One region of the Paenibacillus sp. Y301 genome, then DNA from elsewhere that is predicted to be linked to it. Evidence: riboswitches for the same ligand, from Rfam matches in the RefSeq annotation. Region 1 holds a riboswitch; each other region holds the start of a gene.
The links. Region 1 has a riboswitch for cyclic di-AMP ahead of AC1D69_RS09345 (hypothetical protein). Riboswitches for the same ligand answer to the same signal wherever they lie in the genome.
Positions count from the first base shown of each region.

Region 2: linked by a shared signal. The riboswitch ahead of AC1D69_RS22875 (resuscitation-promoting factor) and the one ahead of AC1D69_RS09345 (hypothetical protein) in region 1 are both predicted to bind cyclic di-AMP.
Region 3: linked by a shared signal. The riboswitch ahead of AC1D69_RS24045 (C40 family peptidase) and the one ahead of AC1D69_RS09345 (hypothetical protein) in region 1 are both predicted to bind cyclic di-AMP.
Region 4: linked by a shared signal. The riboswitch ahead of AC1D69_RS16345 (3D domain-containing protein) and the one ahead of AC1D69_RS09345 (hypothetical protein) in region 1 are both predicted to bind cyclic di-AMP.

Region 1 is NZ_JCAIUL010000004.1:186,502-190,716, forward strand. It holds gene AC1D69_RS09330 (MTH1187 family thiamine-binding protein) at 1-159, shown strand, start outside; tRNA gene AC1D69_RS09335 (tRNA-Thr) at 234-305, shown strand; gene AC1D69_RS09340 (hypothetical protein) at 552-1,469, shown strand; cyclic di-AMP (ydaO/yuaA leader) riboswitch at 1,762-1,958, shown strand; cyclic di-AMP (ydaO/yuaA leader) riboswitch at 2,090-2,273, shown strand; gene AC1D69_RS09345 (hypothetical protein) at 2,397-2,792, shown strand; gene kdpF (K(+)-transporting ATPase subunit F) at 2,945-3,022, shown strand; gene kdpA (potassium-transporting ATPase subunit KdpA) at 3,069-4,215, shown strand, end outside.
Region 2 is NZ_JCAIUL010000020.1:46,048-50,262, forward strand. It holds gene rsmA (16S rRNA (adenine(1518)-N(6)/adenine(1519)-N(6))-dimethyltransferase RsmA) at 1-619, opposite strand, end outside; gene rnmV (ribonuclease M5) at 624-1,166, opposite strand; gene AC1D69_RS22875 (resuscitation-promoting factor) at 1,287-2,453, opposite strand; cyclic di-AMP (ydaO/yuaA leader) riboswitch at 2,726-2,943, opposite strand; gene AC1D69_RS22880 (TatD family hydrolase) at 3,145-3,915, opposite strand; gene AC1D69_RS22885 (HD domain-containing protein) at 3,957-4,215, opposite strand, start outside.
Region 3 is NZ_JCAIUL010000024.1:16,060-20,274, forward strand. It holds gene AC1D69_RS24035 (c-type cytochrome) at 1-222, opposite strand, end outside; gene AC1D69_RS24040 (GNAT family N-acetyltransferase) at 346-846, opposite strand; gene AC1D69_RS24045 (C40 family peptidase) at 1,097-1,567, opposite strand; cyclic di-AMP (ydaO/yuaA leader) riboswitch at 1,572-1,708, opposite strand; gene AC1D69_RS24050 (C40 family peptidase) at 2,052-2,519, opposite strand; cyclic di-AMP (ydaO/yuaA leader) riboswitch at 2,524-2,662, opposite strand; gene AC1D69_RS24055 (hypothetical protein) at 2,867-3,691, opposite strand; gene AC1D69_RS24060 (M1 family metallopeptidase) at 3,703-4,215, opposite strand, start outside.
Region 4 is NZ_JCAIUL010000009.1:84,942-89,156, reverse strand. It holds gene AC1D69_RS16355 (ABC transporter substrate-binding protein/permease) at 1-1,237, shown strand, start outside; gene AC1D69_RS16350 (amino acid ABC transporter ATP-binding protein) at 1,224-1,946, shown strand; cyclic di-AMP (ydaO/yuaA leader) riboswitch at 2,111-2,286, shown strand; gene AC1D69_RS16345 (3D domain-containing protein) at 2,298-2,942, shown strand; gene AC1D69_RS16340 (YveK family protein) at 3,186-3,944, shown strand; gene AC1D69_RS16335 (CpsD/CapB family tyrosine-protein kinase) at 3,892-4,215, shown strand, end outside.

The DNA of each region.
Region 1 (4,215 bases):
CCTCTTGAATTAGTATGGAAAGCTATAGCTACATTACATGAATCTCCATTCCTAGCGGGAGCAGAGCGGGTCTCAACTTCGGTGAAATTGGATGATCGTCGTGATAAATTTTCTTCTAGTGCACAGAAATTACAGTCTGTTCAGGATAAGTTAAAGTAGGATCTATCTACCAGAGCATATAATGTGAATTAGCGGTACAATAATCATTGTGTAAAGGCAAGTTAGGTTCTTAGGCTGGTGTAGCTCAGGGGTAGAGCAACGCACTCGTAACGCGTAGGCCGGGGGTTCAATTCCCTTCACCAGCATTTTTGAGAAGGCTTACGGGGCGCGGTTTTCCGGTTGTGCGGAGATCGCGTTTTATTTATGTCTTTTTATAATGTCCCTATAAGGAGTTTGGAGACTACAGCAATTGGATAAATGAACAACCCTTTTCTGACTAATATTAAACACTCTTTCCCCGCCTCTAGTCCAGTAATTTACTAGTCCACAGACCGGTGTTATTAATTACCTAATATTGTATAATAATGACAACGTAACATCGTGAGACTGAAATGCAGGACTATCAAATGAAGGAGCGATTATTTAATATGGGGATCCATTATAAGCCAATGCTGATTGCAGCATTCGTATTCGTAGGTTTGTTGTCTGGCTGTACGAATAATACCGAAACGATTCAGAGCGGAATTGGTGAAGCAGTAGAAGGGATTAGGGATAAAGTACAAGATACAGCCTTAGATTTGAGTGATGAGTTGAAGAGGAATGGCATTCACCAAGAGATTTCATACACACAAGAGGTGGATAATTCAGTATCGGCACTTCAGGTGGACCATGAGGTAGGTAACATTGTGGTGAAAGGAACTTCTGGTGATAAGATTAACGTGACTGCTACAATTTGGTCTCTAGACAAATCATCCCGTGATGATAAATATCAAGAGATCATGGATCACGCGGAAATTGCTGTCGTTGTAAATGGAGATCAGTTAGAGGTCGTTACACATCCTAAGGGGAATGAGAAGCTTAATATGTGGAAGTGGGCAAAGAAAGAGTATGGATTCTCAAACTTCAGTATTGATTATGTGATAGAGATACCAGATCGGGTTAAAAATTATGACATCTTCAGTGAAGTTGGTGAGATTAATTTAAGTAACCTGAGAGGTGTATATGATGTTCATAATAACGTGGGTTCAGTAAGTATCGAAGGAGCTCACATTGAAGGGAAATCTAGTATAGTATCCGAAACGGGTAGTCTTCAACTGGGTATTGATCAAATGAAAGAAGATAGTAGTCTCAAAGTGAAGACAGAAGTAGGTGCCATTGTTGCGAACCTGGCTGAATCCCTTCAATGTAGTCTGGAGACGAAGACTGAGGTGGGTAGCATCACAGGAGTTTCTAAAGGGAAAAGCGACATCAATGGCGGCGGTCCACTGTTGTCACTAACGTCCTCTGTCGGTTCAATTACGGTGAATTAGGCGTTTAAATCGATATTCATTAAAGGATATATCAATAAAGACATATAAATATATTTACAAAGTCATCCATTTGGATGGCTTTGTTCGTTTTTGAGAATAAGTAATTACAATAATTGCGTAATATTGAGATATAGAGAGCATGAATGAGCAAGGAGTTGATTGTTATTTTTGTAATCGTTACCATCAACCTAGATGCTTCTTATTTCCTTCTAGGTGGGGTTCAAGTCACCTTTACACTCATTTGGAGCGGGTGTATGATTCATAACGAAATATAAATTGTTATTATTTTCAATTCATAATTTCGCTGAATTTCCACTCTATCGTGGGAAGCGGGGGAACCAAATGTAGTCAACTTTTTTCGGTGTGAGAGTCGAAATTAGATGCTACAGGGGTGAATCCTGGTCAAGGCATTTCATGTCTTTACTAGGTAGAGCGACTCTCACCGCTCGAATCCGACAGCTAACCTCGTAAGCTTAAGTCTGAGAGAGGAATGATGAAGCTTGTGATCGCAACTACCGATCATAGGGTACGTATGTTACTCTGTGATTTTTAAATGTGATGGATTGTCAATCAAGTGTGGTAGGAAACGATAATCCGTTATATAAAAGTAATTTGATCCATTGTCTTGAACGCTGAATTCTGTGTAATTCAGAAACGGGGGAACCAATCGGAGATGTCTGCTGCGTAAACGCCGGATATTTCCATGGGGTGAATTTTTCGGTTATGTATCGACATGCCGAGAATAGGGCGACTCTCTCGCCCGAATCCGACAGCTAACTTCGTAAGCGTGCAGGGAGAGGCAGCAAACCGCCTTCTGGCTGGTTCATGACTTTATTTTGTCATGGAATCCTAAAGAAGCTCTGGGAAAGCTACTTTTTCGCTGAGCTTCTTTTTTGTTGTCTTTAAACGTATAGGAGGACCTGATTAATGGAAGATGGAGTCACCTTGGTTATCGCTCCTAATGAGGACGGGCGGAAATTTGTAAACCAATTAATTTATAGTAAAAAGTCATTTGCGGTACTGACGAATAGCCGTACGGAAGAACTGGATTATCTAAAAATGGGTGCAAAACATGTGGTTCGTATTGATACAAGTATGACTAGAAAGTGGATTGTCCCGCAGGTAGCGGTAGGTAGAATCTATATTTTTGAAAGTAGTCTTAACTTAAGTTGTCGCTATCTCCAGATCTGTCGCCCATGGACGACACATGAGATTTACATTATCACTCGATATTCTAGCCCACGTGGAGTTTACAGAGGGATGGGTGCAAACCATGTCATCTATACGAAGAATGGGGACGTTGGATTTCTACTCGATAAATAGCATGAAGATGAATCATCAAAAAATCTACATGAGAGGGGCATTCCCATAATGATGGATGTCTATATGATCATCACGTTAGTAGTTGGATTTGGATTATTGTTATTGTTCACGCATTGGTGCGGAACGTTGGTAGATAGAGGGGGCGGGGAACAATGATCGTTATACTTGCATTGACCTTAGTCATCTTCATTTACCTGATCTATGCATTAATCAATCCAGAGAGATTCTAGTTAACATACCAATTAAGAATTCATCCCTATAAGGAGGATATAAAGTATGGACTTACTGCAAATAGGAATTGTGATTGTCGTACTACTGTTGCTGGTGAAGCCACTGGGTACCTATATGTTTCATGTATTCTCCAATGAACCCAACCGAACGGATAAGATTTTTGGTTCAACGGAAAATGTGATCTACAAACTGATCGGATTAAGAAATCGTAATAGTATGAACTGGAAGAAGTATGTACTAAGTTTTATTGCGACGAATGCGGTATTACTAGTAATTAGTTACGTACTCCTACGTCTTCAAGGATCACTACCAGGGAATCCGAGTGGGAACGAGAATATGGAGGCTTCCCTCGCCTTTAATACGATCATCAGTTTTATGACAAATACCAATCTGCAGCATTATAGCGGCGAGAGTGGTGTGACGTATTTAACACAAATGGCGTTTGTTACGATGATGATGTTTACTTCGGCAGCGTCAGGCTTATCGATTGCGATTGCCTTTATTCGCGGAATTACTCGACGTGGTGAAGGATTAGGTAACTTTTTTCAAGATTTCACCAAAGCCATTATTCGTATCTTCTTACCTCTAGCATTTATCGTTACGATCGTATTAGTCGGTTTAAAAGTACCCCAAACGTTCGATCCAACGGCTGCAGTAACAACGTTTGAAGGTGTGGAACAACAGATAACGATGGGTCCTATCGCTTCATTGGAATCCATTAAACATCTCGGAACGAATGGTGGTGGATTCTTTGGGGCCAACTCGGCACATCCATTTGAGAACCCAAGTCCATTAACCAATGTTATTGAAATATTAAGTATGTGGATGCTTGCTGCTGCACTACCTTATACGTTTGGGCTATTTGCGAAAAACAAGAAGCAAGGATGGGTCATATTCTCAAGCATGATGATTCTATTCTTAATATTCCTTACGCTTAGTTATACGTCAGAGAAAGCTGGGAACCCGGTAATCAATACGTTAGGTATTGAATCTTCTCAAGGAAGTATGGAAGGAAAAGAGGTTCGATTCGGTATTGCACAATCCACACTCTTCTCTACTGTCACGACGGCTGCGACAACGGGATCCGTCAACAATATGCATGATACATTAACACCTCTTGGAGGAATGGCAGCACTTGGTGAAATGATGCTGAATGTCGTCTTTGGAGGTAAAGGTGTCGGGCTGGTTAACA
Region 2 (4,215 bases), on a different contig from region 1:
CGGCAGAATCCACATTCGGTTGGGGTATAAACACAGTGTTCGGCACAGTACAGATCAACTTTGGTTCACTATAATATTGAACAGCAATGCTAAGGCTACCGTAATCCTTGCTTCCTGGTGAGGCTGCCATGCGTATAGCAACTTCTTTTTGAATCATGACAACAATATGCTCAAGTGGGAGTTTACCTTCCAGAAGTTTCATCAAGATAGGTGTCGTAACGTAATAGGGTAGATTAGCTACTACGCTGACCTTAGATACATCTTTAAAGTTCCGCTCAAACAAATCAGGCAAGTCTACTTCGAGTACATCCGCTTGTTCTACCTGAACATGTTCATAAGGCTCCAACACTTCTTCTAATATTGGAATAAGACGTCTGTCAATCTCCACTGCTGTTACCGTACCTGCTGTTTGTGCCAACCTCTCAGTAAGTGCACCGATCCCTGGGCCAATCTCTAGAGCCCCTTTTGTGGGATCCAACTCAGCTGCATCCACAATTTTGTCTAAAATATTCTGATCAATCAGAAAGTTCTGACCTAGACTCTTCTTAAAAGAAAAACCATGACGTCTGATGATATCCTTCGTTCGCCTTGGTGTAGCAATATTGTCTAACTCATTCATATTCTTAACCTCCCTCTTCAATTTGGGCGAGGGCACTCACGAATTCATCACGCGTAATTTGAAATATAGCGAGACGCTTCAGGAACTGCTTGCCGTTACAATACCCAATTCCAAGAATGTTACCCATAGCCATTCTACGAGCAGCTGCATCAGGGTGCACCATCAGACCTGCTTGTACAAGGTCCTCCAGGTCTATCAGGCTCTCCACCCCTTCATAGGACGTATGAACCCGTGCTAATGCATGACGGATCGCTTCTGGCGATGCATTCTCTACACCAATATCACCTTTACGCGTGGCATCAACCTCGGGAATGAACGCATGCTTACATCCCTGCACACGAGATGCAATAATTTTGCGAATCCGCTCACCGGCGTGATCAGGATCGGTAAATATAATAACACCTCTACGTTCTTGTGCTAGGGCAATACGCCGTATCGTACGTGCATTAATTGCTGAACCGCCTGTTTCGATTGTGTCCGCTTCTACAGCCCTCTTAATGGCCGTAGTATCATCGCGACCTTCCACGACAATGATTTCTTTAATCATGATGATTCTTCCCTTCAAAATCCAGTATAACAACAAAAAGAAGAGGAGTTATCCTCTTCTTTAACATGACATCCATATGACCCTAATAGTATAGCATTATAACACCATTGTAAAACGTGTTTAGTTCAATTCCGGCTTGATCGGTCCAATCACATATACCGTTTTTCCGGACTTTCTTCCGAAATTACGTGCATTCTGTAAGGAATCATAATACACGTCAATTTTGTTCCCTTTTATAGCGCCGCCTGTATCTTCTGCACGACGGAAGCCAATACCTTCAATATACACCCACCACCCAATAGGGATAACTTTAGGGTCAACCGCAATGGTGCGCCCTTCTGTAACGCGTGTACCCGAAGCTGTCTTCGTACCTATTCCTGGTTCTTCAGAAGAATAGGCAGTCATAGAAACATTCTTAAGGACTTTCTTATATGTGAAATCGACTCCAGCCTTACTAGTCTTGTTATTCTGACTCACCTTTGTAACAGGGCTCTTCTTGCTGGTTTCTTTCTTAACTACTTTTGGGGATGCTATTACGACTGGCTTAGGTGCTTCTACCTTTGTACCTACAGCAATAACCTTATCTTGCCTGGTACTCCGCACTTCTTTACCAACTACCTTCATCGAGACAAACTGACCATCTTGAAATATCTTCTCGACATGATGGACAATGGCACCTGGCTGTCCATTTTGAACCACCTTAACATTTCCTTTTAGAATCGTAGGGTCTGAAGTCTTGATCACCTGAAAGGGGACTTCCTCTACGCGATCTACAATCTGTTTGTTAATCCGGACAACCTTGATATCCAATTGATTGGTAACTTTAGTTGTCAGTGCAGGAAATACCTTATCCGATTCGTTGAGAGAAACACCCATTTCCCGAATAGCCTCTTTCACCGAACCCTGCGTTGTAAGTATGGGATGGGATTTACCATCAACGGTAACATTAATTTTACTTGCCCGTTGAATTTGAACCTTATCCCCATCTTTAATTGTACCGTTCAATGCCATGGACACCTTATCTTTGGGTCCTAGTATGATGGCTTCTTCCTCAAGCATTTCTCGCAACAACGTATGATTTGTCTCAATGGCTTTAACCTGACCGTCTACCGACACATATACTTGTTTACGCGTTTGAATGCTGATTAATAAAAGAGCCATCAGGGTAATTGCAATTAAAACAATAGCTACAACAGAAATATTACGTACATATTCATGCTTCCAACGCGTTGCGTAAGTCATGCTGGATGATGATGAATCATGGGTTTCTTCATTCAAAATGCCCACTTTCCGATCCTCCTTCATAGCCTCGCCGTCTATGTAACCATATATGTAATCTGCGATTGACGTGACTATTTTAAATTTTTACAGGATACTTAACCACAAGTGTATCCTGCATCCTGTACCAGTCTGCTCGTGATGATTGTCACCCCCTGTTAAACAAGAGTATGATGACAATATTGTCTTTATTCAAAAATAAAAGAAGCCATAAGAAAGAGTTAGAGGAACTCTTTCGTGGCTTCCCGATCATGAATAGACGGAATTTGCATACACGAGGTTGCCTCTCTTCATAACGCTTACGAGGTTAGCTGTCGGGTTTGGACGAAAGAGAGCCGCCCGATCTTAGGTCTACCGCTCATGGCGGATGCCCTTGAATTCACCCCAAAGATCCAATAAAAGAAATCAAATACGTCATCCACCTGATATTTCATCAGTTTTTCTGCTCGTATTGGTTCCCCCGTTCTCCACACAATTGGAGATTTAGCGAGACTGGTTCAGGAAAATAATAAGCAATCAAAAAACGATCTACTCTTATCACTGAAAAGATAATATCGTGTTTTCATGCAAGTTGTAAAGCACTAATCAACCACAAAAATACGAATAAATAGTTAAAATATTGTAATATTATCGCTTTATATCATCATAAAACAAGTATTAGTCGCTTATTCTTCCTCTTTTGCTACATTTCCTCTCGTTTTTAACAAATCCCAAATAGTGACAGTGCATTTTGGGTAGTTATTTGGGCTAATTCTTCAATGTCAACCCCTTTAATCTGAGCAGCCGCTTCTGCCACTAACCTAACATGAGCAGACTCATTTCTCTTCCCACGATAAGGATGGGGAGTAAGATATGGGGAGTCTGTTTCGATCAATAATCGATCCATTGGAACCTGGGCTAATACCTCTTTTGGTTGCTTCGCATTTTTAAATGTGATGGGCCCACCAAATGATAAATGAAATCCCATATCAAGACACATTTTTGCCGTTTCCCAACTGCCTGAGTAGGAGTGCATCACCCCACCAACCTCGTGTGCTTTTTCCTCTCGTAAAATTCTTACCACATCTTCATGTGCATCTCTATTATGAATGACAATAGGCATGTTAATCTCACGAGCAAGTCCAATTTGCTGGCGTAGTACTTGTTGTTGAATATCTTTAGGTGAGGTATCCCAATAATAATCAAGTCCAATTTCACCAATGGCTACAACTTTCTCATGTTTACACAGGGACGCGATCCATTCCAGATCCCCTTCTTTCATCGTAATGGCATCTTGTGGATGCCATCCTACAGCAGCATAGATAAAATCATATTTCTCAGCTAGTGCCATTGTCGTCGGGATTGTCTCCCGATTAAAGCCAACATTTATCATTTTACCTACGCCATTTTTAACTGCACGTGCAATAACCTCTTCGCGGTCCTCGTCGAATTGCGGTGCGTCAAGATGAGTATGTGTGTCGAACAACATCATGGTATAACCCCCTCTTAATCTGGACAAACGCAAGCCTTTTATCAATAATCTTCAAAAATATGGGCAATAGAAGGAGAAAATAGCGATAAAGCCGCCTTCAACTTCTGTTCAGGATAATATAGGTGACATTTACCGCGATGTAGACCACTAATAGATCTTACAATTTCTGACACTTCAGAAATTTCTTTTAATTTTTCTTGTCGATCCAACAATAAAATATGTTTCTGACTCACTCCATCACTAGGATGAAATATATCGTAGGGAAGATCACTTGGGAAATCAATAACAAAGTCATAATTC
Region 3 (4,215 bases), on a different contig from region 1:
CTTCTGTAAGTTTGGACCTACCCCACCTTGCAGTTGATCCCCGTGGCAACTTATGCAATTTGCTTTAATAGTAGACTCGGCTACAGTAGCATCTAATACAACTTCAGGCATGCTAGGTTTCGCTTCCTCTGCTACTTGCTCTTTACCAGGAAGTGTAAACATAAGTACAATGGCTACAACACAGGCAGTAAAAAAGAAACCGCTCATGATATACTTTTGCATCTTTTTCGTCCTTTCTATGTAAGCTATTAAGCTGATGATTATATTATAGCGGAACTGGAAGCATTTGTGTCAAAAAAGAGAATTAAATTCCAATATTTGTTGCGATAATCAGTAGAATATGTGCTATTTATCATGGTTATCGCAGGTATTACTATAAACCATGCAATAAAATGGTTTGCTCCCATCTGGAGTCATGCGTTCATATGTGTCTGTAATTTCAAACCCTGCCTTTTGGTATGCCTTAATAGCACGTATATTCCAAGTTAAAACTTCTAAGTCAATTTCATCTTGAGGTTTCCGTCGTTGCGCCTCATGCACAATAGATTGAACAACCAAGTTTCCCATTCCCTGTCCACATAATTTAGGATGTAAGCCAATACCAAGCCTTGTCACCCCTTCTAGTGGGAAGAATTGAGTGAAACCACATAACTCTCCATTCAAGTTGATGATAGAGGCATATTGCTCCTTCCGAAGCATTGGATCTCCAAACTCAATATGAAGCTCCTCCATCTGATTCCAGGGCATCCATCCATAAATACTGTAGGGAGGTGGGTAAACCCATTCAGATATAGCACGAGCATGTTCAGTGGTCATAGAAGTTATGATAAATGGTGAGTTAGTCATATTGATTGTTCCTTTCTTTGAATGAAATGAAGGAGTTCATAATAAATATGTACAATGCTGTACGTAATAACTGTTTACTTATCAGCAGGGTGGTTAATGAAGAGTATGGGCAACTTATCATAAGTATATGAATAAATATATGATGACATGTTAGTAGTTTAGTCAGTTGAGAGTTAGGTACAAATGTGACAAATAAAAAAACCTGTAGTTGAGATTAAGGATCTCATCCACAGGTCGGGTTGTAGAAAAACTATTTGTCTGTAGCAACAGACTCATACGTAGTATTACTCATAATTCTTTTGGCACCAACATAGCGGTTGACATAATAGGATTCACTGAGTGAGTTAATGATAACACCATTGGATGAAGAGGCATGTGCAAACTTACCATTACCAACATAGATTCCAACGTGTGAAACACCTTTGCCACTTGTATTAAAGAAAACTAAATCGCCTTCTCTTAAATCGCTACGACTAACGGCAGTTCCCATACTGAATTGAGATCCGGATTGGTGAGGTAAATCAATACCTAGTTTATTGAATATGTACAATGTGAATCCAGAACAGTCGAATCCATTAGTGTTAACTCCGCCGCCCTTATATGCAGAACCAATTGTTGGTTTGATAGCCTCATCTAGTGTAGAATCCGCGAAAGCGCTACCAGTTCCAATTGAAAATAATAATGTTAATCCTAATACTGTAGTTGTTAATTTCTTCTTCAAAAAAGTTAACTCCTTCCGGTGCCTGCGAGGTTAGCTTAAGGATTCGGTTGAAGGTTCCCTATGATCCCTCTGCTGCAAGATCAATTCACCCAAGACTGGTTCCCCCACTTCCCATAATTGGGAATTCGGCAGATATAATTAACATTAAATGATTACAAAACTTATTACAAAGTTGTTACTAAAAACTTACTGGATTTATTGTAACAAAGGAATGGGAGTTTGGCAATTGTTTCTGTAAACTTTGATGGAATTTATCTAACATTTTACAAAATAAAGGTAGATTACTAGAATACGTGTCCTTAATTGTTTAATTATGGTATTTAGTGGGCGGGGATTATGTGTTGGAAATTAAACTGACTCTTAACTATAAAAAAACATTTTGGTTAATCGTCAACTTTTTCTGACTTCGTACGTCTTAGTATATAAGAAACCCTTAGAGAGACTTCAGCTCATCTAAGGGTCCTAATAATTTATCACATTATATTTAGTTATAAGCTGCAGCTTGATATTTAGAAGTACTCATTACTCTTTTTGCGCCAACATAACGTTTAGAATAGTAGCTTTCTGAAAGTGAACTAACAATTACCCCATGTGAAGAAGAGGCATGTGCAAATTTTCCACTACCTACAAATATCCCGACGTGAGATACACCTTTTCCTGAAGTGTTAAAGAACACCAGGTCGCCAGGTCTCATTTGGCTTTTCGATACAGCGGTACCTGTGTGGTACTGAGAAACAGACTGACGTGGCAAAGTCACGCCTAATTTTAAGAATACATAACGAGTAAAGCCAGAACAATCAAATCCATTTGCGGTTGTTCCACCCGTTTTATATGTAACTCCAATCGTATTGTCAATCACGGAGTCCATCTTTGAATCGGCAAATACGCTACCCGTTCCTATCGTCAATGCAAGAGCCACGCTCAAGGCTGTAGCGACTACATTCTTCTTCAAATCATTGTTCCCCTTCCAATGCCTACGAGGTTAGCTTAAGGGTTCGGTAGAAGGTCTCCTATGATCCCTCTGTTTCGAGATCAATTCACCCATAAAATGGTTCCCCCGTTTCCTGGTGCTTAGGAATTTGGCTGTTTCGTGCACCTGAAAGTGACAAACTACGATGATAAATTTCAGAGGTCGTAATAAAGATTACAAAGTTGTTACTAAATGAGTTTAACAGAGGTTTTACACTTTGGCAAACCTAAACCACACAATAGGACAAGAAGAAACCCACCTTTTTCATCCAAAAAAGGTGGGTTTCTTCTTGTATCAGGGGGCTAAAGATATAATATGCAAATATATATTTATTTTTTTATAAGCTTGGTTGCCCACAAATTATACTGTGAGGTGATGTTCCACATTTTAAATAGACAAGATATTACTGGATATGTTTGTTGCAGAATGAGCGCGAGTATTCCCGTCCAAAAAAGAGAAAAGCCAGTGAATAAGCAAAAGAGAAGTAGATTTAGTCCTCCCAGGAGAAGAGAGATTCCAATCACGGCCAGGACATGTCGTAAACATATCCATATAGATGAGAAGATAGAGACATCTCCAGTTGAGCCAAATTGCATGTACAATACAATCTGGTGGATGATATAGCCGTATATGTACCACCCAACTAACCAGGGGATAGCTTCAGTTAATATACCAGGGGACATAAGTCCGGTCATAGCCATGGAATACAGTTTCGGTACTAACCAATAGGCAGGAATGAGAACTAATACTGTTTCAATCCAATAGAATAACATGACAGGTTTCCAATGACGCTTCATGCCTTGAAAGAAGAAAGCACCCATTTCTCCCTTACGTTCTTGGTGGAGACCGTAAAATATACCAGAATGAATAAAAGGAGTAAGAACCATTCGTAATAGTAGCATTCCTAACAGAATCCAGAGATAGTTATGAACCGTGTGGCTATGGGCAAGGCCCATCTGTCCTTCGACATAGAATAAGATCTGACTTAATTCATTGGGGGGTGGATCAGGATAGCGTTGAAGTAGCGGTACTACCGCCGAATTCACCAAACGGTATAGAAAGTATCCGAATAGCAAGTGGTACAGAAATAGAATGATGACGACGTAGAATTGATTTTTTAGACCTTTCCAACCATGGGCGATATTGCTCCTCACCGTCTCTCACCTCACCAGGATAGACTTCCAAGCAGTGTTTCCACTAACTTGGTGACACTAATATTCCAGCGGGATACCTTCTTGACGTCGAGATCCGCCTTTAAATAGTTGTTGATATATTTGTTCTCTAACACAAGTGTATATTGAGGATCAATCATGGCCCAGGATAGGGGCGACTTGTATTGGAGCTTAAATTGAGCGATATCTCCATTTCCCTTCCATACTTTCTTGAGGGTATGACCATCTGCAAATGTAAAAAGGATGGGGATATTAGGATAATTACCATCTTGTCGACTAACGGTCACATTTGAATCGTATATGGTTCCTGAACTACTCTCCTTTTTCTGTACGGTGATGTCATCTATGGCGAAGTCTGTCATTTGCTTGCCATAGACATATTGATTGAAATAGGTTTGCCACGATTTGCGTGTAACTTGTTCCACAACTTTTTGAAAGTCTCGTGTGGAGGGATGACCAAATCGATACTTCTTGGTATAGGTAGCCATAATTTTATTCATCGTCTG
Region 4 (4,215 bases), on a different contig from region 1:
CGAGTTAGTTATTGAGGATATGGCATTTGATAGCCTACTATCTGCGCTACAGAGCGGTAGAGTAGACTTTGTTATCTCAGGAATGACACCAACAGAAGAACGTCGTAGAAGCATCGATTTCTCTGATAACTATTATAAAGCGCAACAGGTTATGATCGTTAGAGCAGAAGATAAAGATAAATATCCAACCATGAAGGATTTTGAGAACGAGAAAATTAGTGTCCAAAAGGGTTCCATTCAAGAAGGAATTGGCCAAAGCATTCCAGGTGCACAACTGACTTCTTTGGATAAAATCCCAGATATCATATTACAGCTTCAGACGAAACGTGTTAATGCTGTTATTGTAGAAGACACGGTAGCTCAAGGTTATCTTGACTCAGAGATGGTTCTATCCGAAGCTGTCCCAGATAATTCTGAGTCCCAAGCAGCCATTGGTATTAAGAAGGGGAATGTTGAGCTTCTGAATGCCGTTAATGAATCGCTTGCTCGCATGAAGAGTGAAGGTGCTATTGATGAAATGGTTAAAGAAGCAAGTCTATTAGCAGCAGGTAACGCGGATCTGAAAGAGGATTCAGGAAATATTTTTACTACGGCTTGGGAATATCGTAGCTACTATGCAAAAGGGATCGGATATACCCTCTTATTATCCGCACTAGGAGTATTATTTGGTTTCATTATTGGATTATTCATTTCTTTATTACGGATGACAAATATTCGAATTGTGAAGTGGTTAGGAACAGCATATGTAGAGATATTGCGTGGTACTCCTATGCTTGTGCAGCTCATGATCATCCATTACGGACTAGCTTTAACGTTAGGGATTAACTTTTCACCGCTACAGTCCGGTATTATCACATTATCCATCAATAGTTCTGCTTATCTAGCTGAGATATTTAGAGCAGGGATTCAAGGTGTGGATCGAGGACAGATGGAAGCTGCTCGGTCACTTGGAATGCGACGTGGAACGGCGATGCGTCATATTATTTTGCCTCAAGCATTTAAAGCTGTTCTTCCAGCGATCGGTAACGAATTCATTACCATTATTAAAGAATCATCGATCATCTCGGTTATTGGGATGGTAGATATTATGTACCAAGCAGGTGTAGTTAAGAACATAACGTATCAAGGTCTTAGCCCATTCATTATTGCTGCGGCCATTTATTTTGTACTGACATTTACTTTATCTAAGATTCTGAATCGCGTTGAAAGGAAGTTGAGTGCTAGTGATAACCGTTAAAGATCTTCATAAATCATATGGAAAAGTAGACATTCTCAAGGGGATCGATTTGTTCGTCAATAAAGGTGAAGTCGTCGTTGTCATTGGTCCTTCTGGTTCTGGTAAAAGTACCTTACTTCGTTGTCTAAATCTACTTGAGCAACCGACATCTGGTGAGATTCTGTTCGAAGGGGAGTCTATTACGGCTCCGAATCATGATATCAATGCAACGCGTGAAAAAATGGGAATGGTGTTCCAGAACTTTAACCTTTTTCCACATAAAACCGTGGGCCAAAATATTACGATAGCCCCACTTACGGTTAAAAAGCAGTCTGCAGCTGAAGCTGATCTCATTTCTGAGAACCTTTTGCAAACCGTCGGCTTGTCGGACAAAAAGGATGTATACCCTAATCAACTATCAGGTGGACAGAAACAGCGTATAGCGATTGCACGCGCACTGGCGATGCAACCTCACGTCATGTTGTTTGATGAGCCAACTTCGGCACTAGATCCTGAAATGGTAGGCGAGGTTCTCGAAGTTATGAAGAAACTTGCCTTCGAAGGCATGACGATGGTCATTGTGACCCATGAAATGGGATTCGCACGTGAAGTTGGGGATCGGATTCTATTCATAGACGAAGGTCGCATTTCGGAGCAGGGTTCACCTGAAGAGGTATTTGGTAATCCTAAGAACATACGTACCAAGGAATTTCTTAGTAAAGTATTGTAAAGTAGACTTGAACTAAACTCATGAATTAAAGTGTAATTAAGCAGGCGTAAAAGTGACATATTAGTCATTATTACGTCTGTTTTTTTGTGCGAAAAAGTCGCGATTCTCTGTTGTTAAAGTACTGTTGTCAATTATTACATATTTTCTGGTTACAAAATTGTGATATATTTGTTGAGCCAAAACTTTCAAAGAGAAAGTGTGGGGGATGTAATAGGCGTGTACAAGAACAACGGGTAACCGTTCTTCGCACCTTGGGGTGAATCGCACAAGTTCGTGTGCGTAGGGTTGACTCCCAATCCGAATCCGACAGCTAACTTCGCAGGCATTAAAAACAAGGAGGAACATAACACAATGAAATTCAGAAAAATGAAAATGATAGTAGCGGCGATGGGTGTCGCATTGGTCGTTCAAAATACACCGATTCATGCTGATGCTGTACATATCACCAAAGACGGAGATACGTTCTACAAACTATCTCAACAATATGGTGTAAATCTTGATAAGTTGATCAATGCCAATCCGAATGTGAAAGCAAACAATATCCATGTTGGAATGAAATTAAACATACCAACGGTGCAGAACACAGCATCCGCTGCTCCTGTGAAATCGGCAGATTCTAACCTAGTCGTATCTTCAGATCAGAAAGTAGTAGAAGCTTGGGGTAAAACCTTTAGCTATAGTAAAACAGTTCAGGTCAAAGCTACAGCATACTCAGCTGCTGCAAGTGAAAATGGGAAATGGGGAGCCGTTGATTATTTCGGAAATCCTCTTAAACTAGGTACGATTGCAGTAGATCCTAATGTTATTCCTATGGGAACGAAAGTATTAGTTACTGGACATAATCATAGTAATCTTCCTAACGATGCCTTTATTGCTACAGCAACCGACGCAGGTTCTGCTATCAAGGGTAATCGAATTGATATATTTATTCCTGGAAGCCAGAAAAGCGTAAGTTCATTCGGGTTTCAACAAATTAAATTGTATGTAATTAAATAGAATGTTTTAGAGATTAAGATAAGAAAGAGACCGAGAACCAGAAATATGGGTTCTCGGTCTTTTTTTTTATCTGGATTACTAACATGGTAAAAGGGAGATAGAGTTATCCTTTCACTAGTATAATCCGAAAAATTTAAATTTTTCATCATGCTTTGGACATATGTTGGGAGAAAGAGAATATGAATATACAATCATATTTTTATAGAGGATAGAAATACATTAACTAGTTAGGAGAAATAATCGATGGAGTTCGAACTAGGGAGCATTTTGAAACTAGTGAAACGTAGGTTGCTGTTTATCATTGTGTTGTGTATTACTGCGATGGGACTCGCCAGTTTCGTCAGCTATTATGTGTTGAAACCGAAATACGAGGCAACAGCGTCTATTCTTATTCAGGGGGACAGGCAAGAGAAAGCAATTAATGACATCATGGCAGGACAAAAGCTGGTAACAACTTACGGGGAGATCATCCGAAGCAGTAGGATAGCGGAAGAAGTCGTTAGAAGGCTCGAATTAAAGATGACACCGGAAAAACTGCTCGAACATGTCAAGACAAGAACCAATAGTGAGTCACTGTTAACAACCGTTATTGTGACGGACTCGAACGCACAACAGGCAACGGATATCGCGAATGGTTTCGGGGAGGCATTCAACGGGAATATACAATCCATTATGGGGGTAGAGAATGTTGTACTTCTCGACCGGGCGAAGGTTCCTACCGAGGCTATATCGCCTAAGCCACTATTCAATTTGGTGGTCGCATTTGGACTAGCGCTGATTGCCGGGATCGCCATTTCTATTTTAAAGGAATTGATGGATAAGACCGTGAACAGCGCCAAAGACATTCAGCTTGATCTGCAACTTCCTCTTCTAGGTACGGTGGGTAAATTGAAGTTACGTAAACGGCGGGTACGGACGAAAGCTAAATCAGTTGAAGGAGTTATTAGACATGAAGAAGAGAGTGCCAAAGCTATATTGCCTGGAACAACCGAAATCAGCTAATGCATCTATTTTTCGAACTATTCGATCCAATATTCGCTATACCCGAGTAGGTGGAGAAATTCGGTCGTTATTAGTCACAAGCTCTCTTCCAGAGGAAGGGAAGTCGACATTGGCCATGAACCTAGCTATATCGATGGCAGAGACCGGTAGGTCTGTGTTACTGATGGATGGGGACCTGCGTACGCCAACCGTACATAAGGCATTTGATCTTCCCAATTCGGTTGGGTTGAGCAGCATTCTGGTTGATCAAACTCGGCTGGAAGATTGCATT